Regions from separate parts of the Isachenkonia alkalipeptolytica genome, predicted to be linked through region 1. Evidence: a T-box and tRNA genes for the amino acid it is inferred to sense, from the RefSeq annotation. Region 1 holds a T-box; the other holds one or more tRNA genes.

Region 1 (11,467 bases):
GCCTTTTCCGGTTTGGAATTTATGGATGAAATCCCCTTTAAGCATGTGCTTGTTCACGGACTGGTTCGGGATGCTGAAGGTCGAAAGATGAGCAAATCCTTAGGCAATGGTATAGACCCTATAGAAGCCATTGAGGAATTTGGAGCCGATGCCCTGCGCTTTACGTTGATTACCGGCAATACCCCGGGGAATGATATGCGCTTCCACCTTGAACGACTGGAATCCAGCAGGAATTTTGCTAACAAATTATGGAATGCTACTCGCTTTGTATTAATGAATAGCGAAGACTCTCCAGTAAACTTTAACGATGTGAAAAATCACTTGAATACCACAGATTACTGGATCATTTCTCGATTCAACCAAGTAACAAGAGATGTTACAGAAAATATGGATCGATTTGAACTGGGTATTGCCCTACAAAAAATTTATGATTTTGTATGGAATGAATATTGTGATTGGTATATTGAGTTTTCCAAAACACGATTGTATGGAGAAGAGCCTAAAGAGAAAAGGGCCGCTCAATATACGTTAAACCATATTTTAGAGAATATCCTAAAAATCCTCCATCCCTATATGCCTTTTATCACGGAAGAAATTTGGCAAAATATCAAAGAAGATTATTCCAGTGTGATTGTGGCACCTTGGCCGGAATACAATGAAAAAGCTCATTTTCCAAAGGAAGAAGGAGAAGTGGCCCTTGTGATGGAGATTATCAAAAATCTTCGAAACATCCGTAGTGATATGAATGTGGCACCATCAAGAAAAGCTAAATTAATGATTCATACCGAGGATAAGAGTAAAAAAGAAATCGCAAACCGTCATTTGTCCTACTTTAAGTCCTTAGCCGGCGTATCGGAAATGGAAATTCTTAAGGATCCTGATTCAGTACCCAAAGATGCTGTTTCTGCAGTAGTGGAAGGGATAGATCTATTCATCCCTTTAGAAGATCTTTTAGATATTGAAAAAGAATTGAAACGCTTGGGAGAAGAGAAAAAGAAATATCAAAAAGAAGTAAAAAGGGCGGAAGGGAAGCTTCAAAATCAAGGATTTATTAAGAAGGCTCCGGAAAGTCTTGTGGAAGAAGAGAAAGAAAAAGTGGAAAAATACCGTAAGATGTTAAAAACCATAGAAGACCGTCTGAATCAGCTTCAACGTCGCTCATAACACTACCCTTCACCGATCATGATTTATTAGAAAAGTCAGGGCAAAAGCCCTGACTTAATTATCGAGTAATAGGGAGTATAATTCTTCAGAAACCCAATAATGATTTTTATTCCAGCGGTCTACTATCCTTTCCGATTTTTGGAGGTTTGAAACATGAAGTTTCAAGAAAAGTTCTTCCACACCATTCTTAACAACTCCCAATTTTACTAGATAAGAGCCATCCTGAAGTTTTTGTATTTTGGATGAGACCTTAATGTTTTCTTGTAAAGCTTGCTTTCTATCTTGAATTAATTGTTTAAAATTCTGAAGCTTATTTTTTGGTATTCGGTTCTTAAAATAGGCTAAGGTATTTTTCCCCTCCGGGGTTAGGACAAGTTTTTTGCTTTCTTCCCGAGGGGACTTTTCTTCTATAAGTTCTGATTTCTTTAATTCTGAAATCAACTGTTGTACCATGAAATAATCCATAACCGCATGATCAAGAATTAAATCAACTACTTGTCTCTGGTAGGCTTCACCATCAACTTCCGATAACAAGTAGAGTAATAGCAATTTATTTTCTGCTTGGTTTTCACCATTATGAAACATTCTATCACCTCATTATTTTTTCTTTCTATACTATCTTAATCGATTTTCTGCTTTTTTAAAAGGGATTTATCGGAATACTTTTAGTTGCGTTTTCATAGGGTATAAGTTATATTATTACAAAAGCACAGCTTATTCTAATAGTTAAAGTTTTCTAACTATATTCTTTGTCTATGCAAGAGAGTTGGCTTAGAAAGATTTGGATGTAAGGGTAATGGAAAACAAAGGAAAGGAACAACCACAAACAGAAAGGCATTTAGTAAAACAAATTATGAACAACTTCAAAAGGGGTGCAATGCGATAATGAATAAAAAACAAGTCGTACTTATGGGAATTATGCTCTTAATCGCCGTAGCTATTATTGCTTGCGATGAAAGTGCTGAAGAAGAAGGAAATGTTCTAGACCAATCTCAAGAAGAAGAAACTCTTGACCAAGAGGAAGAATCAAAGGAAGAGGAAGCCGATGAACTTACCGAGGAAAAAAGTGAAGATGAAAAAATGGAAGAATCAGTAGACCCGGCTTTAGTCAAGGCCAATGAACTAGGGGAAGTTATGGTGCTGATGTATCATCATATTGATGAGCCAGAGGACACATGGGTACGTACCCCGGATAATTTCCGTCGAGATTTACAGGAGCTGTACGATCGAGGATTTCGTCCCGTTAGTTTAGAGGACTATGCAACAGGTAATATCGAAATTGATCCTGGGTATAAACCGGTTGTGCTTACTTTTGACGATGGGAGGCAGAACAACTTCAATATGATTGAGAATAGCGATGGAGAATGGGAAATTGACTCGGACTCTGCCGTAGGTATTCTAACTGATTTTCATGAAGAACATCCAGATTTTCCTTTGGAAGCAACGTTTTTTATTAATGGAGGCACTCCTTTCGAGCAGGAGGGATTGGTAGAGTATAAATTAAACTACATCGTAGATCAGGGAATGGATATCGGAAACCATAGTTACACCCATGCAAATTTTAATAATTTATCCGCTGAGAAACTACAATATGAATTGGGACGTTTAAACAATATGGTATTAGAGTACTTGCCGGACTATGAAATGAATACTTTGGCCCTTCCCTTCGGATCAAGACCTAAGGATGAAGAGTTAATGGATTATCTTCACCAAGGAGAATACGACGGGATTGCTTATGAAAACATTGCCGTTTTAGAAGTCGGCTGGGACCCTTATTTATCTCCTTTTCATGAAAATTTTAATCCGTTAAAAATCCGCAGAGTACGGGCCAGCGAAATGGATGTGGATGGGGTAGGGATCTATGACTGGTTAGGGCATTTTGAATCCGGAGCTCGAACCCCCTATGTAAGCGACGGATCGAAAGAAACGATAAGCTACCCAAGTACCTTTGAAGATAGAATAGATCATAGCTATTGGGAAAAAAAAGAACTGCGGTCTTACGATCCGGAAGAATAGATTGTTTAATAAAAAATGTTTATAAAACAGAAAAGAAACATATCCTTGATATGTTTCTTTCTAATCTTAAGCGCTTAGTTAATACTTTGACCATGTATTGATTCTCATTGGTTTAATTATATGAAGGAGGGAGATTATGGAGTTATATGTCCCGGTAGTTTTTATAGTTATTGTAATACTAGTTAGTATACAGTATTCCTTGAACAAAATCATTGTATTGTTACGGGAGATCAAGGATATTTTATATTACATCAGAAAAAATGACTAACCGCCAAAGGCCAATATATAGAATTTAAATAAATAATTTGCAGAGATCCCGGCGATCAAACCACCGATGGTATGACTGATGATGGCTTTGTTTGCTAAGTTGCGGAGGTTTAAGACATCCATCATTCCAACGTGGGTGCTTAAGTATCCGCTCCAACACATCCCCATGGCTGTGAAAACCGCGATATCGTTTGGTGAAATCAGGTTACTGTCTAAAAAGTTTTTCACAAGCCCCATAGCGGCGCCCACCGCTCCTAGTGCAGTGATGGGAAAGGCTATTGCTTCGGGGTTCTCAAATCCGAAAAGTGGTTGCAATACAGGGTATATATATCCTCCTAGTCGCGGTAATAACTCCACTCCTTCAAAGGCTACGCCATGATAGATGGCAACACCATCCACAACTTCACTGGGACCAAAGGTTAAAATCATTATAATCGTACAGATAATTAGTACTCCTGGAATAATACCAAGGCCCATTTCCACTCCATTTTTACCACCTTCTAAAATCGAGTTTAACACACGCTCAAAGTAATTTTCAGTTTTAGGTGAATTTTCCGGAATAAAGTCAATGGGTTCCGTGCTGGCAATGCTCTCTTCGAAGTTGTGGTCGCGAGAGGTCCGTTCAATTCCTTGACGGTCAACTCCATAGTATTCTCTTGTGAAATGAAGCATAATTCTTACACTGACAATGGAACCAATTAACGCTCCAAGATTTCCGATCAAGGCGGGAGCGATAAATTCCGAACCAAGACTGATCATATAGGCGGTTAAAATCAGGCCCATCCCAAAGGCTGTCCCCAAATTACATAAGGCCGGTATTTGATAGTTATAAAAATATTTAATAAATTTTTTATCCTTAGCTAAAGAAATAATTGCGGGGTTATCTGATAAATAGGTAGTGATTCCCCCAATAGATGCGGCACCAGGCATACCAAAGAGGGGTTTCATAATGGGGGAAATCAACTTGTTGATTAGTTCCACAACACCAAACTCCGATAAAAGTGCAGATAATGCTCCTGCTAGTACAGCCACAGCCATGATAAAGAAAACCGTATTTAATAGTAGCTCATGGGCAGTATTCATAAACACATTAAACATAGTCCCAAGACCCATGACTCGGGAAAGATAAAAGAAAAAAGCGAACATAAAGAATAAAAAAACATAGGTTTCCAAAGAAATTTTAGATGGATCTTCATCGGGACTTTTCTGGTTCTCGGAGCGGCTATTTAGTTCGGCTATTTTATTAAACTGTTGCAAAATAATTCCCCCTTTAAATTTGATTATTCAGCCATAATGCACTAAGAGTATTTTACTATCGAAGGAAGGCTTTAGCAATACAAAAAAATGGATTTGACAAAAAATATCCTTTCATTATAAAATAGTAGCAATATATATATGGAAAAAGGAGGAGTTTCAATGGATATAGAAAAAAAAGAATGGGAAGTACTATGCTCAGAAAAAGCAATAAAGGAACGACTGGAGGTTCTTGGAGAGACGATTTCTCGGGATTACAAAAATAAAAAACTATATGTAGTTTCTTTGCTAAAGGGAAGTTTTATTTTCACTGCAGACCTCGTGCGAACTTTAGATATACCGGTAAAGGTGAACTTTATGACAACATCCAGTTATGGTCACGGACAGGAAAGCAGCGGCAAAGTAAACATAGTAGCAGACGTCCAGGAGGATCTTACAGGGTATGATGTGTTAGTCACTGATGATATTGCTGATTCAGGTTTAACCATGAAAAGTGTGATGGATCATTTGCAAAGTAAAAATCCTAATAGTGTAAAGTGTTGTGTGCTTCTAGACAAACCGGATCGACGCAAGGTGGATCTTAAACCGGACTATATTGGATTTACCATTCCAGACAAATTTGTTGTAGGCTATGGACTCAACTTCGGAGATTATTACCGAAATATTCCCTATGTATTTGCAGTTACGGAAAGAGAACGAAAACAATGAAGAACCTAAGAGTCTACGAAGGCAGTATGATGTATCTTATCACAGGTGTTTTATTTATTGGTGTGAGCATAGTTCTAGCTTATGTAAATACATCAATTGAAGCACAACTGATTCTCACCCAATATTTAATTATCGGAATGCCTCCGGTTCTCTACCTATGGGTTAAAAAAAAACCTATAAGTCAATTACTCAGGCTTCATAAAATATCCGTTAAAACAACTCTTTTAATAATTCTGATTACTCTTTTGTCTTATCCTATTGCGGTAGTGATGAATACTCTTATTATGTTGATCCTTAGTCTTTTCGGTTCGATTGATATTCCTCAAGTTCCGACGGCCGAAACTTCCCAACAGTATGTGTTATATTTATTGATTATTGCTTTTAGCGCCGGACTTTGTGAAGAGGTTTTATTTCGAGGGTTTATAATGAGAAGTTTTGAAAAAGTGGGTTATAAATTTGCTATTTTTTTTTCTGCCTTGCTTTTTGGTGTTTTTCACTTTAATATCTACAATCTGGGGGCGACGATATTTTTCGGTATTCTATTTGGTTATTTAGTGGTTCTAACCAATTCTCTATGGGCAGGGATCATCGGCCATATTGCAAATAACGCTTTCGCTGTAACCTTAGGCTTTTTAGTAAATCATATGCAAGAATATTCCCAGGATATATTAGCAGAGGCGGGGGAAATACCAGGGGCCGAAATGATTAGTACCGTGGAAATTCTTATGGCCATTGGTCTTTTTGGTTTTATTGCGCTGGGAACTGGCTTTGGAGCCCTAATTATATTAAAGTACCTTCGTAAAGTCTATCGTCATCAAGAACCTTTAACCCCTAGTAAACAAGAGGTTACTTTCGTTTACCAAGATGAACATTCAGAACAAGACAATGGGAAGGAAGAGAGTTACCAGTTAAAAGAATTCTGGCCAATTATACCGATTTTTATTATTTTTGTAGTTATGACAGGAGCTCAACTTTACCAAGTAGTTGCGGGAAGTACATTATTTTAGATATAAGAAAAGAGGGCCTTTCATGGAATATGGATATTTAGCAAAAATTTATGATCAATTGATGAAGGAAGTTGATTATAAGGAATGGGCTTCCTTTATAGAAAAGTGTATTAAAAAAAACAATTCAACTAAAAGGAATAAACTACTGGAGCTGGCCTGCGGAACCGGGAATGTTACAATTCCCTTGGCAAAAAAAGGATATGAAATCACTGCGATGGATCGCTCTATAGAAATGTTGAGTCAAGCACAGCAAAAAGCCATGGAGTCGAATTTACATCTTAAGTTTTATCAGCAGGATATGCTGAATTTGGAAATAGATGAAGATTTTGATACGATTTTATGCCTCTGTGACGGTATAAACTATATTCTTGACCCAGAGGATTTGAAGGTTTTTTTTCAAAAAGTATACTCATTACTTAAAGAAAGAGGTGTATTTATCTTTGATATAAGCACCTTTTATAAGTTGAAATATATCCTTGGCGAAAATACTTATGGGGAAGATTTAGGAGATATTATTTACTTGTGGGAAAACTATTTTTGTGAAGAAGAAGAAACGGTTGAAATGGACCTTACCTTTTTTCAATTAAGCAAGGAGGGTCTTTATGAAAAACATAAAGAATTCCATGTCCAAAAGGCTTATCACCGAGAGGTCCTTGATTCTTTATTGAAAAAAACTGGTTTTTCAACGGTGGATATGTATCATGAATTAAGGGATTCACCTCCGAGGGAAAACAGCCAACGAATTTTTTTTGTATGTCAAAAACTCGGCTAAGACCGTTGACAGAGGATGTTAGCTTATAGTATAATTTAAACTGTGATTTATAATCATTATAATAGTATTTATTTAGGAGGTATATTATCATGGAAAAAGGAACAGTGAAATGGTTTAATGCAGAAAAAGGGTACGGTTTTATCACAAGAGAAGATGGAGATGATGTTTTTGTACATTTTTCAGCCATCGAAATGGAAGGCTTTAAAACCTTAGAAGAAGGACAAACAGTAGAATTTGAAATTGTCGAAGGAGATAAGGGCCCTCAAGCAACCAATGTTGTTAAGGCTGATAGCGAAGAATAATTGAAACTTACTTTAGAAAGCTTATAATGCCATGAATTAAGACAGATTGGAATACCAATCTGTCTTTTTAGATGTAGCGAATAGATGAACTGTGGTAATTAGGAGGAAATCAAGTGAAAAGTAAAATATTAAGAGGGACCGCCTTTGACGGTCAAGTTAGAATATTTATAGCCAACACTACAAACTTTGTTGAAAAAGCAAAGGAGATCCATCAAACTTCACCAGTGGCAACCGCTGCCCTAGGTCGAGTATTAACGGCAACAAGTATTCTAGGAGTAATGTTAAAGGGAGAGCGGGATAAAATAACAACTAGAATCAATGGGCAAGGGCCCATCGGAACCATCATCGCAACCAGTGATGCCTCGGGAAATGTGAAAGGATACGTTACGAACCCTCAAGTCATGGTGGAGTCCAAAACCCCGGGTAAGCTGAATGTTGGTGCCGCTGTAGGTAAAGACGGTGAAATCACCGTAATAAAAGACCTAGGTCTTAAAAACCCATACATTGGTAACTATCCTTTAGTTAATGGCGAAATCGGTGAAGATTTAGCCGCTTATTTTATGTACTCTGAGCAGCAACCTTCAGCGGTTGGTTTAGGTGTAACCATTGAAAAAGATTACACCATCAAAAGTGCAGGGGGCTTTATTTTACAAATACTCCCTGATACCGATGAAAATGTGGCCTATATTCTGGAAGAGCGGGTAAAAGAGGCGGGGTCCATATCTAAGCTTATTGAGAATAGTCGAGACGAAAAAGAGATCATGAATCAATTGTTAGAGGGATTAAATCCTAAAGTATTAGAAGAATATGAAGTGGACTATTTCTGTGACTGTAATCGTGGTCGTTTTGAAAAAGCTTTAATAAGTCTGGGGAAAGAAGAAATCATGACTTTAATAGAGGAAGATCATGGAGCTGAATTACAATGTCACTTTTGTAATGAAAAATATCAATTCAGTCAAAAAGAGTTAGAATCACTTATGAAAGAGGCTACCAGTACTGATGAAAAACTGTGATTAAAAAGGAGCAAAGGGCATGAACGTAATTTACCTTTTAACACTAGCCATAGTTGGATCTTTTATAGGTTGGGGTACAAACCGACTAGCAGTTAAATTATTGTTTCGGCCCCTAAGATCTTATCGGATTCCGATCATAAATGTAGAGGTACAGGGACTGATACCGAAAAGAAAGAAAGAAATTGCCAAAATCATCGGAAGAACCATCGAAAATGATTTCATATCCATCGAAGAAATTATAGACGAAGTCCTGGAAAAACAACGGGATGGAAATGTTATGGATATTATAAAAACGAAACTGCGAATTATTGCTTCAAAAAAAATGCCAACTTTTCTTCCCAGAGGAATGAAGGAAAAAATTCATACCTACATCGATGATTTAGTGGAAGAAGAAGGGGAAAACATGATTCTGGAGCTTATTGACAATATGAGCCGTAATACCAATCAGAATTTTCAACTGGCTACTTTGATCGAAGATAAGATCAATCGTTTTCCAATTTATAAACTGGAAACCATTGTTCAGGAAGTCGCAAAAAAAGAGTTGAAACATATCGAAATACTAGGAGGAGTTTTAGGATTTATCATCGGACTGATACAAGGCTCTCTGGTATTACTTCTGTAAAGAATAGGATCGGTATATGTAAGAAATAGCGAATATATTGTATAGTGAACATAGTATAATAGGGGTTGGGAATAAATAATTTCTATTGACAAATACTTGTAAAAGTTTTATAATTATTAATTAATATAACAAGATGATAAGAATTAACGCTGAAGGGGAAGAGTAAGTACTGGTAATGTATCTAGAGAATAAACACCTTGTGCTGGAAGTGTTTTATACATCCCTTACTGAATACCACCCTGGAGTTTCTTTTTCAAATGAAAAGACGATGGCTTCGTTACAGCTATTAAGTGGATTGTAAAATCTATTTAGGTGGAACCGCGGGTAAAACCTCGTCCTATTATTAGGGCGAGGTTTTTTTGAATAATCATTTAAAGGAGGATGAAAAATGGAAAGTATAAAAATAAGGCTAAAAGATGGTACCGAAAAAGTTCTGGATAAAGGAACGAGAGTAATTGATGTGGCCAAGGATATTAGTGAAGGTCTTGCTAGAAATATTGTAGGTGGCAAATTAAACGGAGAATTATTAGATCTAAAAAGTGAAATTCCTGAAGACGGTGAACTGGTTTTCTTAAAGTTCGATGATGAAGAAGGAAAAGAATTTTTTTGGCATACAAGTTCCCATGTATTAGCTCAGGCTATTAAAAGGATCTTTCCCGAGGCAAAACTGGCCATCGGACCGGCGATTGACCACGGATTTTATTATGATATTGATGTGGAACATAAAATTACTCCTGAAGATCTGGAGAAAATCGAAAAAGAAATGAAAAAAATCGTGAAGGAAAAATTAGAGGTTGAACGCTTCACGCTACCTAAGGAAAAAGCCATAGAGTATGTTAAAGAGCAGGGAGAAGATTATAAAGTCGAGTTAATTGAAGGCCTGGAAGAGGGCGCGGAGATTTCCTTTTATAAACAAGGGGAGTTTTCAGATCTTTGTGCCGGTCCTCACTTACCTAACACAGGAAAAGTAAAGGCCATTAAGCTTCTCAGTGTGGCTGGTGCCTACTGGCGGGGTGATGAGAATAATAAAATGCTTCAACGGATTTATGGAACTTCCTTTGAAAAGAAGAAGGATTTGGAAGCTTATCTTGAACGTCTAGAAGAGGCGAAAAAAAGAGATCACCGAAAAATCGGAAAAGAAATGGATCTATTCAGTCTTCGGGAAGAGGGACCGGGATTTCCTTTCTTTCATCCCAAAGGCATGATTGTTAAAAATGAACTGGAGAGCTTTTGGAGAGAAGAGCATCGGCTAAGAGGCTACGAAGAAATTAAAACACCGATTATTTTGAATGAAAACCTTTGGAAGCAATCCGGTCACTGGGATCACTATAAAGAAAACATGTATTTTACAGAGATTGATGAACAGAATTTTTCTGTAAAACCCATGAATTGCCCCGGAGCAGTCCTTACCTATAACCGTACGATTCATAGCTATCGCGATTTACCCATTCGAATGGGAGAACTTGGTGAGGTTCATAGACACGAGCTCTCAGGTGCATTGCATGGTTTAATGCGGGTGCGATATTTCACTCAAGATGATGCGCACATATTCGCTTTGCCGAACCAAATCAAGGATGAGCTGATCGGGGTTATTGAATTAGTGGATCATGTCTATCGTTTATTCGGCTTTAAGTATCATGTGGAACTTTCTACAAGACCGGAAAAATCCATGGGTTCTGACGAAGATTGGAATATGGCAATTGGTTCCCTGAGAGAAGCCTTAGAAGCTAAAGGTATTGATTACAAGGTTAATGAAGGGGACGGAGCTTTCTATGGTCCGAAAATCGACTTCCATCTTGAAGACTGCTTGCAGAGAACTTGGCAATGTGGAACCATTCAACTGGATTTTCAAATGCCGCAGCGCTTTGATTTGAACTATATTGGACAAGATGGGGAAAAACATCGACCCATTATGATTCACCGAGTGGTATTCGGTAGTATTGAACGATTCATTGCGATTTTAATTGAAGAATTCGCTGGGAAGTTTCCTACTTGGTTAGCTCCGGAACAAGTTAAAATTATTCCAATTACGGATAAACAAAAAGAATATGCGGAGAAGCTAGAAAAAGATTTGTTTGGGAATCGAGTGCGGGTAAAGGTGGATTCAAGAAGCGAGAAAATGGGATATAAAATTAGAGAAGCTCAATTAGAAAAAACTCCCTATATGTTGATCGTCGGAGAAAAAGAGGTAGAAAGCGGCATGGTATCTGTTCGGTCCAGAGATAAAGGGGAGCTAGGTACAATGGAGTTTAGTACTTTTAAAGACAGTCTATTACAGGAAATCAACTTTAAGGGCCAGTAATGGCCCTTAGGGGTTTGATTTTGATTCTTGAAAACCCCTG
Region 2 (19,570 bases), on a different contig from region 1:
TTGGCGATTTTCAAAGTTTCTTCCGCAAAGCGTCTCGCTTCATGAAGCTCTCCTCTCATCCAGAGAACTTTCAGGATATTCATGGCCGCAGAAACGGTGCTAAGAGCATTGCCTGCCCGTCGGCTTAGGCGATAGGCGTCTTGGAAGACTTCATAGGCACCGATCAGATCGCCGCTGAAGGTTTTTACATCTCCATAGACGATGGATGCGGATATTTTCCAAAAGTAGGAACTGTCCGGAAGGACTTGAAGGGCTTTTCGGGCACTTTGGAACCCTTCTTCCATGCTGCCGTTAACAAGATGAAAGGTGGTTCGAAGGGTTTCAAGAATTCCCAAGGCTTCCATGTCACTCGGGTCGTCAATTTTTTCTGCGGTGGCAAAACACTTCATGGTCGCCTCAAGGTTCCCGATTAACAGATACATATAGCCGGAGTACACGGTAAGGCGAAGAGACTGATTCCGCACTTCCTCCGGCAGCTGCTCCATCCATTGCAGGATCTGTTTAAAGCCTTCCGTCTCCCAAAGATGATCAATCTTATAGTCCAGAATCTCCCCTACTTCTGAGTAGTCTTTTCCCTTTAAGTAGGCTCGAATGGCTTCCGCCGGGTCCCCTTCCTCTTCAAACCATTTTCCCGCCCTTCGGTATAATTCCCTCGTGGGCATTCGCTGCTCCCGGCTTTGGTGACGGGTAAGAATTTCCTGAAACAAGGAGTGGTAGCGAAACCATTTTCCCCCGGTGTCCAGGGCTACGATAAAAAGGTTTCCCTTTAGAAGGAACCGAATAATTTCTTCACTGTCCTCCCTGCCTAGCAGGACGTTGCAGAATTCCGGGGAAAAACGGGAAAGTCCCCCGGTATCCAACAAAAATTCCCGGATTTTCTCCGGCTGACGATTCAGGGCCTCCTCGGTAAGGTAACGTAGAATTTGCTGATGATCTCCCGAGAGGGCCCGGATGAGTTCCCCAATATCCGGGGACTGTCCAAAAGATCCCGTAATCAGCTGCAGGGCCGTAACCCATCCTTCGGTTTTTTCCTGCAGGGCGTTAATATCTTCCGAGGCTATTAAAAGCCCTGCTTTTTCTCTCAGATAGGTTTTTGTCTCCTCTAAGGAAAAGGCGAGGCCGTCTTCGGTAATTTCCAAAAGCCCTCCTTTGGATCGCCACTGATGAAGAGGCCAGGGAGGCTCTTTTCGACTGAGGATTACAGGGGTAACATTTTCCGGAAGATTTTCGAGGAAAAAATACATGGCTTTATGGATGCCGGGATCCGTAATATGGTGGTAATGATCCAACAGGAGGTAAAGAGGCTCTTGTAAGTCGTAGAGCTCATTCATCAGGGGGGTGAGGATTCCTTCGATGGTGAGGCTCCCCTCTGCTAAGGCATTATAGCGGCTGAGCATATCCAGACTTCCTTTGCCGAGGTCGGGATGCTCTTTTCTTAGGGCGTGGATTACATAGGTAAAAAACCGGTGAAGATCATTGTCGTTTTCGTCGATGTTGAACCACACCCCGGGCTCTTTTCCGGCGGCGATCCACTGTCCGGCGAAGGTGGTCTTTCCATATCCTGCGGGGGAAGTGATTAAAATAATTTGAGGATAAGGGGCCGCGCTACCTATCTTCTCATTGAATTCCCTTAAGAGTCCGGTTCTCGAAATGATGTTGGAAGGCATCGGCGGCGGTGCAATTTTCCGTTCCAAAATCATGGTTTTACGGTCCATGGGGCTTCCTCCTTTATATTAAGTGAATATTTTGTCATTTATTTTATCATACCACAAATAATTGGGTTCACTCAAAAACATTATTGCTGCCCCTTCAAAAACATACCTACTGCCGCAACCTAAAAATCCGCCGAAAAAGGGCTGCCCTTTTTCAGCGGATAAATGTTACTGCATTACTCTTTCGGATAATCCCCGATTTTTCAATGATCCTTTCAACTCCGGCACCACCTGCTCTAGAAACACTCGGACAATTGTCGGGTCAAAATGGGTGCCACTTCGTTGTTGCAACTCTGCGGCGGCCCTTTCAGAGGAAAGCCCTTCCTTAAAGTAGCGGTCCTTCTCTAAGGGATAGTAGATTCTGCACCGAAGACCGTCGTAAAAATCCAGGACCCCCAGGACCCTTGCAAGGTAGGGAATTTCCTTTCCCTGAAGTTTTCCCGGAAAACCCTTGCCGTCAAAGTGTTCATGGTGATGAAGGATTTCTTCCGCAATGGATCCGATGCCCTTAAAAGAGTTGGCAATCCGGTATCCGACCTCCACATGGTTTTTGTATTGCTCCCATTCTGCTTCCGTCAGTTCTTTGTTTTTATTCAGCACCTCTCCGGGCAGGGCGATTTTTCCAATGTCATGATACTTAATCAGCAGCTCCAGGCGCTTTTGTTCCGGCTGATCCAGTTCCAGGGCTTCCCCCAGTAACTTCCCGGCTTCTAACAGTTCCGGGCTGTGCTGCATGTCTTTGTATTCAATGCCGTAGAACTTCAATAAAAAGCGCTGCAGCATCAGATTGTCCTCATCATCCTTGACGTGGGTTTTGTTCCGATACATCCGGTCCTCGGCCCGCTTAAAGATGTCTTGGGCTTCCTGTATAGAACGTTCCTTTGTGGCCACGCCGGTGGCAAGGCTTAAGGGAATCAGTCCCACGCTATGCTTTTCTGTCAGCTCCGCGATCCGCCGGGCGATGCCTTGGGCGTCCTCTTTTGTGGTCGCCGGCAGCAGGGCCACAAACTCGTCCCCGCCCCACCGGGCGATGATGTCATCTTCCCGGGTGGCCTCCCGAAGCACCGTGGCCGCCGCCAACAACAGTTGGTCCCCGGTGTGGTGCCCGAAAATATCGTTGGCCAGCTTTAGGCCGTTCACGTCAAGGGTGATCACGCTTAAGGGAAGGTTTCGCTTCACATCGAGACGCTTCAGCTCCTCCTCGTAATAGGCCCGGTTGTAAAGGTTGGTTAAGGCGTCGTGGAAGGTCAGGTGTTTCATTTTCTTCGCCTTTTTATTTTGCTCGGTGATGTCCTCGGCGGAGCAGATCACGTATTCCACCCCTCCGCTAGCACTTATCTTCGGAGTTTTTGTTACCCCAAGCATTCTTTTATCCCCGAAACCGTTGGTAATTTCGTGGTTTTCCCGGGTTTTGCAGGTGGATTGAAATACCCTGGTGTTACTGTCGATCACCATTTGGTACTCCTCTTTGGATAAAAGAACTTCCAGGGAGGTGTTCTCCACTTCTTCCTTGGTCCGATAAAAAAAAGTGGCGAAACTTTGGTTGATTTTTCCCAGGGTTTTCTCATCCTCCAAATACCATACCATGGGATCGATATGGTCCAGCAGTAAGGTTTGACTGTCCAGGGTTCGCCTTAAGGCTTTCTGGGTTTCAAGCAGGCTGAGACAGTTTTTTACCCGGAGTACAACCTCTTCTTTGGAAAAGGGCTTTAAGATAAAATCCGTGGCTCCCAGCTTCAGGCCTTTGATCCGGTCTTCCTTCGAGGACAGGGCGGTGATGATTATCACGGGAATATCCTTGGTTCCCTCCTTGGATTTTAACCGTCGAAGGACTTCATAACCGTCGATATCCGGCATCATAATATCTAGTAGAATGACATCCGGCAACTCCGTTTTTGCCATTTCCAGGGCTTCTTTTCCGGAAAAAGCCGTTACAATTGCCGGGCCCTCGGGACTCAGCATGTTCTCTAGCAGTTTCACATTGATTTTATTATCATCCACTACTAATATTTGTTGTTTCATATACTTCTTCCTTTCTATGTACAGGACAAAAGATTGATCCATCACATAATAAGTATACCACAAAAAAATCAATTCGACAGGTTTCGACAGTTTTTTAATCCGGGCATAAAAAGAAGGTTCTTAATTTGCAGAACCTCTTCTTATCAACAATTACAATGAATATCGGGCCGTTGATCCCTGGTATCCTCTTTATTCTCATACATCCGGTCCTCGGCGATTTTAAAGATATCTTCGATCCGCTCCTCTTCTCTTTCTTTTGTAGCAACGCCCAGGGCAATGCTCACGGGGATGGAATCTACGGCTCTGTCCTTCATCAGGGTTTCGATCCGAGCCCGAATTTGGACGACATCCTCCTTTGTGGTATTCGGCAGGAGAATTACAAACTCATCTCCCCCCCAGCGGGCCACAATATCCACCTCTCGGGTAGCCTCCCGTAAAATATTGGCCACCTCCACTAACAGCCGATCCCCGGTTTGATGACCCCGTTCATCATTTACGTGTTTAAGACCGTTCACATCACAGGAGATCATACTAAAGGGAAGGTTCCTTTTTACATCCAATCGATTCAACTCTTCTTCATAGTAGGTTCGATTATAGAGGCCCGTCAAGGGATCATGAAAGGTAAGATACCGGATGCGCTCCTCTTTTCGGTTCCGCTCCGTAATGTCCTCCGCCGAGCAGATAAGAAACTCCACCTCTCCCCGGTCATTGACCTTCGGGACTTTAGTAACGGCTAACAGCCGCTTTTCACCGAATCCGTCGGTGTATATGTGCCGATGCCGGGCTTTGACTTTCCCGTCAAAGACCTTTTTATTTTTTTCTTTGCACTCGGCCAGTTCTTCCGGGGACAAAAATTTCTCCAGGGAGGTATGTTCAAAGACTTCTTTGCTTCGCTGGAAAAAATCCGCAAAACTTCGGTTCACTTTCTCCAGGGTCACGGGATCTTTCATATACCATACCATCGGTTCGATATGATCCAGCAACAGCCGTTGACTTTCGATGGTATCTTTCAACTCTTTTTCTGCGGCCTTGAGCTTCAGCTGGTTTTTGATACGCAGTAGGATCTCCTCTTTGTAAAAGGGTTTGGAAATAAAGTCCGCGGCGCCCAGGGATAATCCCTCGATTCGACTTTTCCTTTCCGTCACTGCCGTTGTAAAGATTACGGGAATGTGTCGGGTTTCTCTTTGGGACTTTAACTGCCGAAAAACATCAAATCCGCTGATATCCGGCAACCGAATGTCTAGAAGAATCAAGTTCGGCCGGCTTTTTCCGGCAATTTCCAGGGCTTCCCGACCACAGACCGCGATCAGTATCTCATATCCCCAGGATTGTAATATATGTTTCAGTAAATCGCGATTGATCGCATCATCCTCCACAACCAGTAAACGTTCCTTCATATCATCACCTCCCGGGGATTTTTCGTGTTTACAGATGAAAAACTTAGAAAACCTTGCTGTTTAGGTCCCCTAAGTTTTTGTCTTTCACAGATTCTTATACACTTTTACTATTCATAAAATACCCGGCGGCGAGGGGTAATAAACAGAATTTTCACATTTATTTTAGGGCAAAGAAAAAGCAAGACATCCAAGTATAACAGTAACTTAAATGCCCTGCGTTGAATTTTAATTAATGGAGCTGATGAGCGGAATCGAACCGCCGACCTCCTCCTTACCAAGGAGGTGCTCTACCTCTGAGCCACATCAGCCCGTTGCTGACAACAAAATTTATTATACAACAGAAACCGATGCTTGTAAACCGTTTTTCTTTATTTTTTTAGATAACTTTTTTATTGAGCTTTATGTCCGTAGAGTGCCTTCGTGTTTTTTTTCTTCTGATTGCTGATTTCCTGGATCTCTACGTCCTCAATCAAACCGTCCTTCATGGTCACGATCTTCAGCTTAATATCTCCGATGGTAAACTCCGCACCGGGTTCGATGGGCTTGCACTCATCCTCGGACAGCCGGCATAAAAGACCGCCGATGGTATTCGCTTTGTTCTCGGGAATATTGGTATCAATATCAAAGTTGATGTTTTTAATCGGCGATGCTGCGGATAAAATTTTTCCATCCCGGAGCATGTACTTCGAGCTGACCAGATATTTTTTGATGGCAAAAACAATGGCAATGGCTGCGGTGGCCAGTAAAATATCGATCATGGTGTCACTGTAAACCAGCATCTTTCGCGCCGTGGCAAACAAAATCAAATCCAATACCGCCACGGAGGAGTGGGATAGGAGCATCAATACCAGCTCAATGCCGATAACTAATAATAAGGCCATACTTAAAAACTGCTGTACAAAATCATAGGTATTATTCATATCCAATGTAGGAATCGTGACGATGTAGCGAACCACAGTAAATAGCCCCACAATCATACCGATGGTGAGCAAAAACGCTAAAATGATCTCCACATGATTTGCACCTCTGACCAACAAATGTCTAAACTTGTCCATTTCGTCCCTTCTTTCTTAAATATTCGTAATTAATAATATAATTGCGGTTTCCATCACTTTGAATTCTAACATAGTTCCCTTAGAAATACCATACGAAAGGAAAGGTTGATTTATTCAGAATACATCCACTATTTCAGCGATTTTAAAGGGCCCTTGTGTAAAGGGCCCTTACGCTTATACATCGATATCGATTAGCAGATCCTCGTTTAAACAGTGCATATTCACCACGGTGAAAATCAGGGTTTTTGCCAGGCTTGCGGTAATGTCGTCAGAGTCATAGCGGGGAGAGACTTCTCCAATGTCAAAGCTGATCACTTTTTTCGACCGGATCAGCTGTTTGATGATTTTGATCGCAATTTCCGGGTCCACACCCAGGGGCTGAGCGGCACTGACCCCCGGGGCAAAGGCGGTGGAAAAAGCGTCGGCGCACAGGGTAAGGTAAATATGGTTTTGTTCCCGAATAAAGTCATCGATTTGTTGTTTCGTCTTTTCCTGCTTGCTCTCGATCAGATCCTTGCCCAGGATGTGGCGGATGTTTAACTCCTCGGCCTTTTTAAAGAGATCGATGGTGTTGCTTTGCTTTTGGATCCCCGCCACAAAGTAGGGAAATTCCTGATCCGTCTCTTTACAATAGTCGGCGATTTGTCGAAACATGGAACCGGAACTTCCCCCTTCGGGATAGGGACGGATATCAAAATGGGCATCGATATTAAATATTCCGGGATTCTTTTTTCCGATGGTTCGAAAGTAGCGTTCAATCCCCATATAATGACCGAAGGCCACTTCATGACCACCCCCGAGGACAATGGGAAACAGGTTTAAGGTGAGGAGACGTTCCACCGCCTGAGCCAGGACCTGCTGACTTTTTTCCAGGTCCCCGTCGACGCATACCACATCGCCGGCGTCCAAGAGCTGTACCTCCTTTTTAAAATAGCAGGGCAGGTTGGACAGCTGTCTTCGAATGCTTTCGGGACCCTTCCTTGCTCCCAGGCGTCCTTTGTTTCTTCGAATCCCCTCATCGCTTTGAAATCCCAAAAAAGCAAAGGCGGTGCCGGTAAAAGGGGTTAACTCCGTGTTTCGAAGATCCAGGGCCCGGATCCATTGATGCCAACGAAAGGCTTCAAAGTTTTCCCGGCTGTCGATTCTTCCCTGCCAGTTATTGGTGTCCATGGGTTGATAATATTTAGGATTCATGATTTTTTCTCCTCCTTCTTTTCCATAAGGCTTCAGGATCGCCCCGATTATTTTATTTTTAAATTCCGGTAACGGTTCAAAGCTCCCAGCACTTCCAGCTTTCTGGGCCTGGCTAAATTTCCGGGATGTCCCTTAAAGGTGGCAATGCCCTCGAGACCTTCTTTGTCGATGATTTGATAGGTCTCCTCTAGCAAAGTGTTCAGATCCTTCTTCTCGTCCACTTTTTTATTGATCAAAAACTTAAACACCTCGCCGATGCTGTTGGTCTGACTGTGGCTGATCAGCTGTTCCAATCCGTAGAGCTCCACATTCAGGCGATTGTACTGCAGGGTTTTGGTGCCTCGTGTTTTCAGTTTGATCCCTTTACGGTCCTTGGGGAAGGAAGCCTTAAGGGGAACCCTTCCCTCTAATTTGGGAAACGCTTTTCCGTCCTCCTTTACGGACCGGGGATATTCCTCGGCAATGGTTTTCGCCTCTTGGGTAACGTCCCGGGGAATGTATTCATCCATCATGATTACTTGATCCGCGGCGTCGAAGTAATCTCCGGAACCGCCGATGACCAGCACCGTAGATACCCCTTGGTCCCGGTACAGACTCCTCACTTTATCGATAAAGGGGGAGATGGGTTCCTTGTCTTTGTGGACCAGGCGTTTCATCCGGTCATCCCGGATCATAAAGTTGGTGGCGGAGGTGTCCTCGTCAATGAGGAGAGTGCTGGCCCCTCCTTCTAAGGCTTCAATGATGTTGGTGGCCTGGGAGGTGGATCCGCTGCCGTTGTCCGTGGAAAAGGCCTTGGTGTCGGTTTTATGGGGCAGATTATTGATAAAGGGGGAGATGTTCACCTTCTCCACGCCCCGGCCGTCCTCGGCACGAATTTTCATCGCCTCGGGGTCCGATAATACAAACTCCCGGCCGTCTCCTTGAATATGGGAATACACCCCCAGCTCAATGGCCTGGAGCAACGTGGACTTTCCGTGATAGCCTCCGCCTACAATCAGGTTTACCCCCTGTTTTAAGGCCATACCGCTAATCTCCCCGGCGTAGGGCAGGGTAACCCGGACTTCCATGGAATCCGGGCTCTGAAAAGGGATCGCCGCTTTTTTCAAGGGTTTTTGGGAAATGCCGCTTTCCCTGGGTAAAATACTGCCGTTTTTTACAAAGGCGATCCAGCCCTTTTCCTTCATGATGTTCCACAGGGCTTCCTGATCCTCCCGAAGACGGATATGCCTCCAGAGGGCCGGTTGGTCTAAGTTTTCGTAGTACAGGTTCTTCTTGATAAAGGGGGGCAGGGTCTCCAACAGCATTTTCTTACATACCCGGCCGAGAACCTTTCTACCCGCAGCGGGAAGGCCCACTTCCAGGCGCACTTCCACCTTTTCCGAGTCAATATAAAAGGAGGTTCTGTCCAGGATTTCCTGGCCCGGGGCGTCAATGCTGATCATTCCGCTTTTTCCCGTGCCCTTGGCACCGGTATATTCTTTTTGTAAGGTTCGATCAAATTCCCGGGTCAAATAGTCTTTCAAGGCCTGTTTTTTCCAGGGGGTGTCGAAGCTTTCCTTGGGAAAGGCCGCCTCCTTCATCGGGACAATTCCCCGAATTCTTGAGGGGGAGGCGAAGGGGTCTCCCTGGACATAATCGATGGCCAGGTGAAAGCCCTCCAGGGCATAGCTTCCCTGAAGGTCCTTATAGGCCTTGTAGCCCTTTCCGTCAATTCGTTGTAATGTGTTTTCCAGTTCCTTAGCTGTTCGCATGTTCTTTGTATTCTCCTTCCAGTATTGAAAATAGCATCATGGACCGATAGCTGTCCCCGTACTTCTTACAGTCCCGAAGGATGCCTTCCTCGGTAAAGCCCAGCTGCCGATAGATGCTGATGGCTTTATGGTTGTTCGTAAAGACGTCAAGCCATAACCGATGATAGCCTAAGGTGTCGAAACAGAAATTCTTCACCCACCGGATGGCCTCTTTTCCATAGCCCTCGCCCTTTTCATCAATGGTGATCCGCATCAGCTCCAAAGATTCATGGGGAGACTGCATGCCTGCAAGAATCATATATCCCATGATCCGCTCCTCCGTGGGATCCCATAAACATAAATGCTTTTGGTCCCGGTTGTTCATGGTATCCAAGTGCTGGCTTCGAGACCAGTTGTAGACGTAGGCCAGATTCTCCTCTTTTCCTTCAATCTCTAGAACCCGGTCCAGGTCCTGTTCCCGGGTTTCTTTCAGTACCCAGTTTTCTTCAATGACCATAATATTCATTCATCATCCCTCCATTTAAATTTCATAACCCTCTATTTATTACTTAGGGCTTTCATTTCCTCTCACTACTTACTATATTCCCACTTTAGAATGTTTTACACTCAGGATAACATAAAAAAACCTCCGGTTCAAAATCGAACCGAAGGCCGGATGCTGGCGGTTGTTACTTATCCACCAGTTTTACCGCCGTGCCGTAACAAAGTACTTCTGCGGCTCCCTGGGCGATGGCGGAGGTGGAAAACCGAACGGATACAATGGCGTCGGCTCCCATCTCTTTGGCTTCCATCACCATCTTATCATAGGCCACATCCCGGGCTTCATCAATCATCTCGGTATACTGATTCAGTTCTCCTCCGACCAAATGCTTAAAACTGGACATAATGTCCTTACCCAAATGCTTGGCTCGAATGGTGTTGCCCTTGACAATGTTTAAAACCTCTACAATTTCCTTATTCGGTACTAAATCCGTGTTGGTTACAATCATTTTTTCCACCGTCCTTTTCTTATTTTGAATTCTTTTTACAGCCTTTTTACAGTCTTTTTACAGTCTTTTTACAGTCTTTTTACAGTCTTTTTACAGTCTTTTCACCTTTTTGGAAATACTAGCTTCGGCGGCTATTTCTTACCTGCGGAGGGTTTTCAACCTTCATCCGCCGGCCTTTTTTTCCTTTGTTCCCCGTTAAAAACGAATCCGGTTTAAATCCTCCAGGCCCTTGATTTCCACCGGATCTTCAGAAAAGATCAGAAATACCGGATCCAAGGTCTTACAGCTTTGATGTTCCCCGGCGTATTGATGGTGGGTGGAGATCACCAACATCTCTTTATTAGCAAAGCCCACCACATTCTTCGCCTTGGGCCCATAGACCAAGGCCTTTTGCGGTGCTGTTCGACTTCCCGCCTCCAATATCTTTTCCAGGGCATTGTGAACCACCATGTATTCCCCCGCTTTATACTCCACTTTCCTTCCGGTTTCTTTTCCCTCGGCGAAATAGGTGTTGCCCAGATTTTCGTCCATCCGGAAAAAGAAGAAGTTTTCCAAAACCAGCTCCTCTACATATCTCCCGGTTTTCTGGTGAATTTCAAAAAAATTACATACCACGGGAATCTCCGGCAGGGTTAGGTAGTATTGATGAATTTCCAATCCCTTATAACGGTCTATGCCTTGGATTTCCGTGATCACCTTAAGGCCTTCCCAGCTGTTTCCTCTATTATCCGTCTTTACCATGAATTCTCCCCGGCGCTTTTGTTGCAGCATGGTTTCCAATTCATAATGCTCCGGTACAGCGTAGGCCCCGCCGGCCCAGGGATTCCACGGGAATTTTGAAACGTATTCCGGGTAACTGCTGTCCAGGACCTCTTTACCGTTGACGGTCAAGGAACACAGCCCATTGCTGAAATCCGGATCCGCAGAAAAACCGAGCAGACCGTTGCTTACGTGATAGCGTGTTCCCCCAGAAGTGACCTGATTGCTACGGAGGTTTTCTTTTTCAAGTTTAGAGGCCTCCGCAACCTTTTTTATCGAGGTCTCCCCCGTTAAAAATACTTGCCGGTGATACACCCGCCGGGTTTTTTTCAAATCCGCCGTAATTCTGAGGGTGTCCATGGAGCCTTTGCCCCCCAGGGGCTTTTCTCCGGCCAAAGGCTTTTCTACGGCGCTTTGAAGATCAACTTCCCAAACATCCTCCGAAAGGCCTTCTTCCTCCCGGTAGTTTTTTTCCAGGGGTCCAAGGACTCCCCGCTCGGATTCCATGGTGATCTTTCCACTGAGATTCGTAGACTTACGCTCTAAAAATTCAATGGCCGTCCGGCCCCTTAGGAAGGGGTTTTTTTCATTGACCCGAACTTCAAAGGTTTTTCCCGGTTCTTCGGCGTCTTTTACAGCAGGCTCTTCCTCCAGGGCAAAGCGACGAAGTTCCCGCCAGTTCTTCATGGTATTATACAGCATAAATACGGGCCGGGTGTTTCTTTTCTCCCCCTTGGGGATTTTTCCCAGATTTTCATTGATCTTTATAAAGGGCCCCTCCTGTTCCGGTATGATGTCCTTGGGCCATACCACGCCCCAGGAGTTTTCCCCTTCTCTGGCATAGCTCCAGTTTTCCGTGAAACCCCGGGCGTCAAAGTAACTCAGCCGGGATTCCTCCATCCCTTTTAAACCAATAATTTCATCATGATAAGAGAAGGTGGCGTTTGAAATTTTATGCCACAGGGTGCTGCTCACCCATAACGCCCGTTGCAAATCTTCTCCCCCGGTATTTTCCACTTCATAAAACTGTCTTAGCCTTCCATCCGCAAAGAGCTCCGACAGAGAATGAAGTTTAAGACCGGGAAAGTTTTCGGAGGTATACACCGCCCGTAGACGAATCCGGTCTTCTTCCGACTCATAGGTCACCTCATCGGGAAGCTTGTTGGAAAAGTCCGTTCCGAAGGGCCGTCCCAGTTTCGGATAACCGATTTCATCCCGACTTGGCCGGTCCAAATCCTCCAGGGTTATATGGTTCTCATATTTCACCAGGGTCAGCTTATAGGCTCCGTTTACCACACTCCATCCTTTTTCCGTGGCTCCGTAAAACTTCCCGCCTCTACCCCGTAAAAACCCTTTTATTTCTTTTTGAAAGGTCAGCTTTTCCTTTCCCAGGGAAACTTCAATATCGGTAAATCCTTGATAAAATCCCGGCTTTTTCACTTGGAAAAATACGGGCAGTGATTTTTTCTCCTTTCCCTGAAGACGAAGGTCCACTTCCCGGTCCTCCCACTGGATTTCTTCCCGGTCCACTAAGGAAAAGCGTACCTCGACGGCTTCCTCAAAACCGTTTTCCAAATCGATAAATCCCTTTGTTCTTTTTCCCGGAAAGCATTCCTTTTCCGGTATGGAAAATTTCAGATTCAGGGGAAACTTCGGTACAATCCCTAGCCGAAACTCCGCCTTTTTCCCGTTGATTTCAAGGTCTGCAGTAATGGCGGGGTGGGTCAGGTTCTCGGGAACAAGTTCTTCGATCGCCTCCACATAAAAAGAGGCTTCAAGGGTTTTCTCTTTTTGTACATCCACGGTTTCCTTATAGGAATACCGGATATTCTTATCACTTCGTCCCTTGATTCCAACCCTTAAGGGCTCAGAGGTCTTGTTGATGATTCGATAATAAACCGGGTAGCTTTTTTTAAAGGGAAATTCATTCTGCTCGGTATAACACGCTACTTTATAGTCCTTGGTCTCGATCAGGCGTAGCCCCCTGCCCCGTCGGCAGAACTCCGCCCGTAGGGTTTCCTCTTGGTTTTTCCACAGGTACTCATAAAAATGAAAGCCCTTTTCCACCCGACCGTCGGGCTCCACGGAAAGTTCCCGGGCCACATGGTCGTACCAGTGAAGATCCGTAAAGTATTCGGTGATGGCCTCGGTATTCAGCACCGTGGGCATAAAATTCATCAGGTGGATATGGGGATTGTCCTTCTCCCAGAAAAATCCGCATTTTTTATACAGAGGTACCGCTTTTAAATTGGAGGACCAGGTATACAGGTCCATCCGGGGCCATCCCTGCTCGACCGCCACCTCCAGGGCCTTTAAGAGCAGTTTTTTTCCGATTTTCTTTCCGTGATATTCGGGACGTACGTTGAGCAGGGGAATATAGCTTGCCCCTTCATCGTCTTCGTACTCTTTGAAACTGCAGTACCCCACCACGGTATCCCCCGAAAGGGCTACAAAATCCTTGATATTTCCTTCGTTTCGAATGCTGCTTTTCACCTGTGCTGCCGTACGGTTACCGTCCTGGCCTCCCCATTCCTCTTTGCTGGCATTCCACATATCCGCCAGGGAGGAGGCGTGGTGTTCTTCGAACTCCACAATTTCAATTTCCCGGTCCGGCCTTTCCTCCTTGTCGGCAGGGTTTTCCTTTCGGGATGTTTCCTTTCCGCTTTGCTTCATAATGTTCAACTCCTTAATTCATTGGACTTTGACGGATATTAAGGTTATGTAGGCCCTGACTTTGGGCTTTTGATCCGTCACGGTTTACCCATTCCATTCTATCGAAAACCTCCGCCGATGATAACCGCCTGGAGACTTTTCCCTTCTCCGCCTTAAGACCGAGGGCTTTAGCAAAACCCGGGGGAAGCCTGAGTATCCGCGGAAGAGCTCTTGGAACATGGAACTACGGCAGTCCTAAGGCTAAAAGGAGATGATCATGCCCCCCTCTCCCGCATAGGTCCCCATGGTGCCGCCCATTTCATAAATGATCACGTCCTGGGGTTCGAAGCGGCGGATGATTTCCTCTTTCAGTACCAGGGCATCCTTTTCATTGTTGACATGGGTGATTCCAAAGACCTTCTGGGAAAAATCCCCTCGCCGGTCATCGACGATTTCAAAGAGCCGCTCGGTAATTTTTTTCCGGCCCCGCCTTTTTTCCAACAGCTCCACTCTTCCCTCGACACCCTCCAAAAGGATTTTAATATTCAACATTCCCGCCACGGCGCCCTGCACTCGTCCCAGTCGCCCCCCTTTTACGATGTTTTCCAGGGTGTCCAGCAAGATGAAAATGTTCATTTCCTCCCGGTGTCTTTCCAGGGCGTCGATGATCTCTTCCAAGGACACCCCCGTCGCGGCCATCTCCGCCGCCTTTACCACCTGCAGTCCGTGGCCGATGGAGCCCCCCAGGGTGTCGAACACTGTAATGTTCCCATTGTCTTTTACCAGATCCTTTCCCAAGCAGGCGGATTGATAGGTGCCGCTGAGCTGTGAGGAAATGGTCAGGCAAAGAATTTCCGGAGCGTCTTTTTCCGACTTTTTCTCCAGGGCGCTCTCAAAGGCGTCCCGAAAGCGCTCGGGAGAGGGCTGGGAGGTCTTGGGAAGGGTCCCCGAGGCCGTCATCTTTTCCCCGAACTCCTTAGCGGTGATGTCTTGAAGCTCCACGTACTCCACGCCGTCGATGATAATTTTTAAGGGTACCACCTGAATGTTGTATGCCTTTAATACTTCCTTCGGTAAATCACAAGAACTGTCGGTAATAATCGAAACCATGGTTTATTCCTCCTATTCCCTGTTTTTTACTGAAAAATTACTGATGATTTCTTTTTCGGGTACTTTTTTTCTTTTTTTGATATTTATTTTCTTTACCGCTGTTTGTTATTGAATAATCTTCAGAAACGATTCAGATCCCCATAGGCCGGTACCCCATGCAGGGATGTGGCGGCTTTGATCCCCCGATGAATCGCCCGTTCCATGGCCAGGGCTGCCAGGTGACCTACCAGGCTGGGGTCCGCTTCCACGGCTCCCGTGGCGGCGGCAAAGATGGTGTCCCCGTCCACCATGGTATGACTGGGAGAAAGGGCCCTGGCATACCCGTTGTGGGCCATGGAGGCGATTTTATTCATTAGGGGTTTGGAAAACTTTCCGTTGGTGACCACAAGACCGATGGTGGTATTGCCGTTAAAGGGTTTGTCGTACATCCCCTGAACCATCACCCCTTCCGTCCGGAGAAACACCTGATTCTTTCGATCATAGACCCCTGCCAGGATTTCTCCGTTCTCCACCACATCGCCGAAACCGTTGACCGCCACAAGGGCTCCGACTTTCACACCGGCGACTTCCACGGCGTAGGTGCCGATGCCTCCCTTCATAGCATAGTCCATGCCCAGGATCTTTCCTACGGCAGCTCCGGTGCCCGCCCCCACGGTGCCTTGGGGTATGGTTTTTCCAGCGTTTTGTGCCGCAACGGTAGCCGCGGCGTAGCCCATGGCTTTGTCCGGTCGCACCTTGGGACTTCCCAGGGGCAGATCAAAGAGCACCGCCCCGGGGACGATGGGGACTTTCCCCACCCCCACGTCAAAACCGATGTTTTGCTCCTCCAGATAGGCCATCACTCCCGCGGCGGCGTCCAGGCCGTAGGCGCTCCCCCCGGAAAGGAGGATTCCGTGGAGGGTATCCACCAGGTTTTCGGATTTTAACAGATCCGTTTCCCGGGTTCCCGGAGCTCCGCCCCGAACATCCACCCCGGCCACGGCCCCCTTTTCAAACAAGGCCACGGTACAGCCGGTGCCCCCCTCTTTGCTTTGGCTATGACCGATTTTGATCCCTTCCATTTCCCCTAAGGAAATTTCCTTCATCCCCTTGCCCAGGTTTGATTCTTTTCTTTCTTCTTTCCTTTCTCTGTTCATTGCTTCCCCTCCTCAAGGTTTTCGCTGTTCCATTCATATTTTGTCCTTAGCCTTTCTTATACCCATTACAGGCGGGTTCTTCTCACAAAAATACGATAGACCACAAAATTTAATACCAGCACATAAAAAAGCCCGATGATAAGGTACATTTCGTAGGAAAGATTCAGCACCCCTTCCCCCCGAAACAGGACGCTGATCGCCTTTGCCGGCCAGAATCCGGGAACGAAGGAGAATATAAACTCCTTGGCGTCGGTAAAGATCAGTGCGATCACCGGGAAGATCATAAGGGTTCCGGTACCCTTCATCACCGCAAATCCCTCAATTTTATTACCGGCAAAAGCATTGATCAAAAATCCGGTGATCGGTGCGCTAAGAGAATTCACCGCGGCAATGATCACCGTCTCCCCCACGGTCAAGGGGCCGAAGTCCGCCACAAACATCACCAAAAATCCCGCCATAAAGGCCAGTAAAGTAACCAGGACCACCCGAAAGGCCAAAAAACCGCCCAGGCTTAAGGGAGAGACCCGAATGGCAGAGAGAATTCCGTCGTCCCGATCATCCAGGATGGAAAAGCCCATCAGCGCCCCGAAGATCATGGGCGTCAGCAGGGCCAGGGCCGCCATGGCAAAGTCGCCGAAGAGAACCAAGGAAAAAGCGGTGTTTTCATCGGCCCAGGGCAATAAATACCGCCCGATCAATGCGAAAACAATGGGATAGACCACCATAAACATCGTCAGGGAATCCCGGGTCCACTTTTTAAACTCGCTTCCAATAAAGGTTGTAAACATCAGATACCACTCTCCTTTGCAACGAAGGTTTCAAAGCCTTTACGAATAACCACTGCCAGCAGTAGGGACAGCGCGATCAGGTAAAATATGCCGTAAAAGACTTCCCAAGTTTCCACCCCGTTGGTAGTGGAATTTAGTAGCAGCAGGGAGGCCTTAGTAGGCAGGACGTACAGCAGATTGGTCATAAGATCCCCGGTAATCACCCCTACCTGCTCTAATACCACGGGAATTAAAAAGATGAACATATACTTAATCACCCCGGTTAACAGCTCCGTAAAACTCTTGGAACGGTAAGCCAGAAGGAACCCGATCATGGAGTGAAAAATACTGATAATGATCACATAAAGCACCAATAGAAAAATATTCAGATTGATTTCCTTAAAGATCCATGCATAAAGATAAAGAATTACCAAAGTCTGAAGATTGGAGACAATGTTTCCGATAATCTTTGAAATCATGTATTCTTCCTTGGTGATCGGGGCAACGAACAGACCCTTTAGGGTGTGTTCCTCCCGTTCAAAAAACATGCTGACGCCGATTAAGGTAATGGACATGGCGGTGGCATCAAGAAACAACAGCAGGGGAAAAATGTTGGTTACATCGTCTACATCGGTAAACTGTAAAACCCCGATCCAGATCACCGTCACCACCAAACTGGCTGCCATGATATGGTAACGCTGCAGTCGCTGAAGCTCTCCTATTAATAGGGTCTTAAGATTTCTCACGGTGCTCACCCCCGGTTATTTCAATGAAAATATCATCCAAAGTGGTTTCTTTGGAGTGCATGGTGATGATCCGGTGATTTTTCACCACCTGGAAGAATTCCTCATCCTCATGGAGTCCGTCCAGGGAGAAAACCCGGTTTTCCATTTTCCCTTCCTTTTCATATTCCACCTCCACCTGACGTTCTCCGTGCTGGAGTTTCAAATTTTTCGGGGAGTTGATTTCCACGATTTTTCCCTCGGCCATGAAGGCCACCCGGTCACAAAGCTCCTCCACATCATTCATCAGATGGGTGGTAAGAATTACGGTGCCGCCCTGCTCCCGGTACTCCCGGATCAAATTTTTAATAATCCGTGCATTTTTCGGATCCAGTCCCGCGGTGGGCTCATCCAAAAACAGCATCTTCGGCTTGTTGAGCAGGGCTTTGACGAAGTTCATGCGAATCTTCATCCCTCTGGAGAATTCCGCGATTTTTTTGTTCCGGTCCTCATAGAGCCCCAGCTTTTTCAGCAGTTCCTCCGGAGCTTCATGGTTTTTATAGAGCTTCATGAAAAACTCCAGGTTTTCCATGGCGGTGAGCTTGGAGAAATGAACGGGCACCTCAAAGCCCACGCCGATCTCCTCATAAAAATCCCGGCCGTAGTCCTTCAGGTTTTTTCCCTTATAGGTAATGCTGCCGTCAAAGTCCCGAAGGATTTTGATTAAAATCTTTTGGGTGGTACTTTTCCCCACGCCGCTGGGACCTAAAAGGCCGAAAATCTCCCCCTGCTGAATCTCAAAATCCAGGCCCTTGATGGTCTCCTCCTTGTTCTTCGGATAGGTGAAATGTAAATTTTCCACTTTAAACATGGCTTTTCCTCCTTTGATTATGGGATTTTTCTCATACTTTGTTCATGCTTTTCTTTCACTTTCCTTAAGCTTTTTTATTTTGCAAACCCTCTTGAAAAATATAGAGCATTTTTTCCACCCGTTCATAATACTCCTCCACATGGTCCATCAAATTTTGATTTTCCTTTCCTTCCAATACGCTGTCCGCCAGATTCAGATTTAAAATATGGGCCATATAGGCGGCGGTTTGGATGTCCGCCTTCGGATCGATGTCTCCCCGGTCCCGGCCCCGTTGAAAGATCATTTCATAAAAGGCGATACTTTTTTCCGTCAGCCCTTCGGTGACCTGATCCCGGACGGCCTTTTTTTCCTTAAACAGCTGATTGCCGATGCCGGCGTACTTCGGATGATCCTTGGCAAACTGGATCCCCGCCCGGTACAGCCCCTTTAAAATCTCAAAGGTTTCCCCCTCCTCCATCAGGGTAAGTACCGGGTTCAAATAAGCCATTTTTTCATCAGCGATGATTTGCAGCACATAGCGGTACAGATCTTCGATTCCCTCGAAGTACTGATAAAAACTGCCCCTTGGAATGCCCGCCTTCTTAATGATCCTGGCAATGCTGGCGTTGCTGTAGGTCTCAGCGGAGAACTCCTTCATGGCGGCGGATATGATTTTTTCCTGTTTTTCTTCGTCGATATTAAAAAACGTCGCGTTTGGCAATGGTCTCCCCTCCTTTCGGTATCAGAGATGACAGGGGGACGGAGTTTTTGTCATCAAAAGATGACAAAAACTCCGTCCCCCTGTCATCTCGCTGTCATCCTCGATCTTCCAATCTTTAATGTGACAACCCTGTCACCCTTAGTCAAAAAATATATGTGACACCTATGTCATTTATGCTTTCATTATATGACATAGGTGTCACATTGTCAAATCTTTTTTTGAATTTTAAAAATATTCCCCGAACTATGGCTGATGTCCCGGTGGTCTTATAGCCGGGGTTTGGCGAAAATCATTTTCCCGGCGGCGGTTTGGAGGACGCTGGTGACAGACACTTCGATATCCTGGCCCTTGTAGGCTTTTCCGTTTTCCACCACGATCATGGTTCCGTCGTCTAAATAGGCAAGGCCCTGATTGGCCTCTTTTCCGTCGGCGATCACTTCCACTTTCATGTCTTCCCCGGGAATGACCACGGGTTTGACCGCATTGGCCAGCTCATTGATGTTGAGGACGGGAACCCCTTGAAATTCCGCCACCTTATTGAGGTTGTAATCATTGGTGATGACTTTTCCCGAAAGCTGCTTGGCAAGCTTTAACAGCTTCACATCCACCTCTAAGGCTTCTTCGTAATCGTTTTCAAAATCATGATCCAGAATCTGCACTTCAATTCCCGGTTCTTTTTGCATGGTGTTCAGCACATCCAGTCCCCGTCTTCCCCGGTTTCGTTTCAGAGAAT

What was found. The T-box of region 1 lies ahead of thrS (threonine--tRNA ligase). A T-box ahead of a tRNA ligase gene usually reads a tRNA of that ligase, here a tRNA-Thr.
Region 2: it encodes a tRNA-Thr, which carries the amino acid that the T-box ahead of thrS (threonine--tRNA ligase) is inferred to sense. The anticodon was not compared.

Annotation. Positions count from the first base shown of each region.
Region 1 covers NZ_SUMG01000027.1:123-11,589, reverse strand. Annotated here, with positions in the region: gene ISALK_RS13545 (valine--tRNA ligase) at 1-1,164, shown strand, start outside; gene ISALK_RS13540 (DUF4364 family protein) at 1,219-1,749, opposite strand; gene ISALK_RS13535 (polysaccharide deacetylase family protein) at 2,050-3,180, shown strand; gene ISALK_RS15430 (hypothetical protein) at 3,317-3,448, shown strand; gene ISALK_RS13530 (CD0519/CD1768 family membrane protein) at 3,445-4,686, opposite strand; gene hpt (hypoxanthine phosphoribosyltransferase) at 4,870-5,409, shown strand; gene ISALK_RS13520 (type II CAAX endopeptidase family protein) at 5,406-6,416, shown strand; gene ISALK_RS13515 (class I SAM-dependent DNA methyltransferase) at 6,439-7,188, shown strand; gene ISALK_RS13510 (cold-shock protein) at 7,278-7,490, shown strand; gene hslO (Hsp33 family molecular chaperone HslO) at 7,604-8,503, shown strand; gene ISALK_RS13500 (DUF445 domain-containing protein) at 8,523-9,125, shown strand; T-box leader at 9,266-9,468, shown strand; gene thrS (threonine--tRNA ligase) at 9,514-11,427, shown strand.
Region 2 covers NZ_SUMG01000003.1:99,816-119,385, reverse strand. Annotated here, with positions in the region: gene ISALK_RS04040 (winged helix-turn-helix domain-containing protein) at 1-1,715, opposite strand, end outside; gene ISALK_RS04035 (HD domain-containing protein) at 1,881-3,734, opposite strand; gene ISALK_RS04030 (diguanylate cyclase domain-containing protein) at 3,878-5,131, opposite strand; tRNA gene ISALK_RS04025 (tRNA-Thr) at 5,365-5,439, opposite strand; gene ISALK_RS04020 (transporter associated domain-containing protein) at 5,521-6,186, opposite strand; gene hutG (formimidoylglutamase) at 6,361-7,380, opposite strand; gene ISALK_RS04010 (ABC-ATPase domain-containing protein) at 7,428-9,131, opposite strand; gene ISALK_RS04005 (GNAT family N-acetyltransferase) at 9,118-9,636, opposite strand; gene ISALK_RS04000 (YbjQ family protein) at 9,800-10,120, opposite strand; gene ISALK_RS03995 (GNAT family N-acetyltransferase) at 10,316-13,552, opposite strand; gene ISALK_RS03990 (DegV family protein) at 13,793-14,641, opposite strand; gene ISALK_RS03985 (P1 family peptidase) at 14,761-15,726, opposite strand; gene ISALK_RS03980 (Rv2686c family ABC transporter permease subunit) at 15,843-16,565, opposite strand; gene ISALK_RS03975 (fluoroquinolone export ABC transporter permease subunit) at 16,565-17,290, opposite strand; gene ISALK_RS03970 (ABC transporter ATP-binding protein) at 17,277-18,137, opposite strand; gene ISALK_RS03965 (TetR/AcrR family transcriptional regulator) at 18,202-18,837, opposite strand; gene ISALK_RS03960 (PIN/TRAM domain-containing protein) at 19,104-19,570, opposite strand, start outside.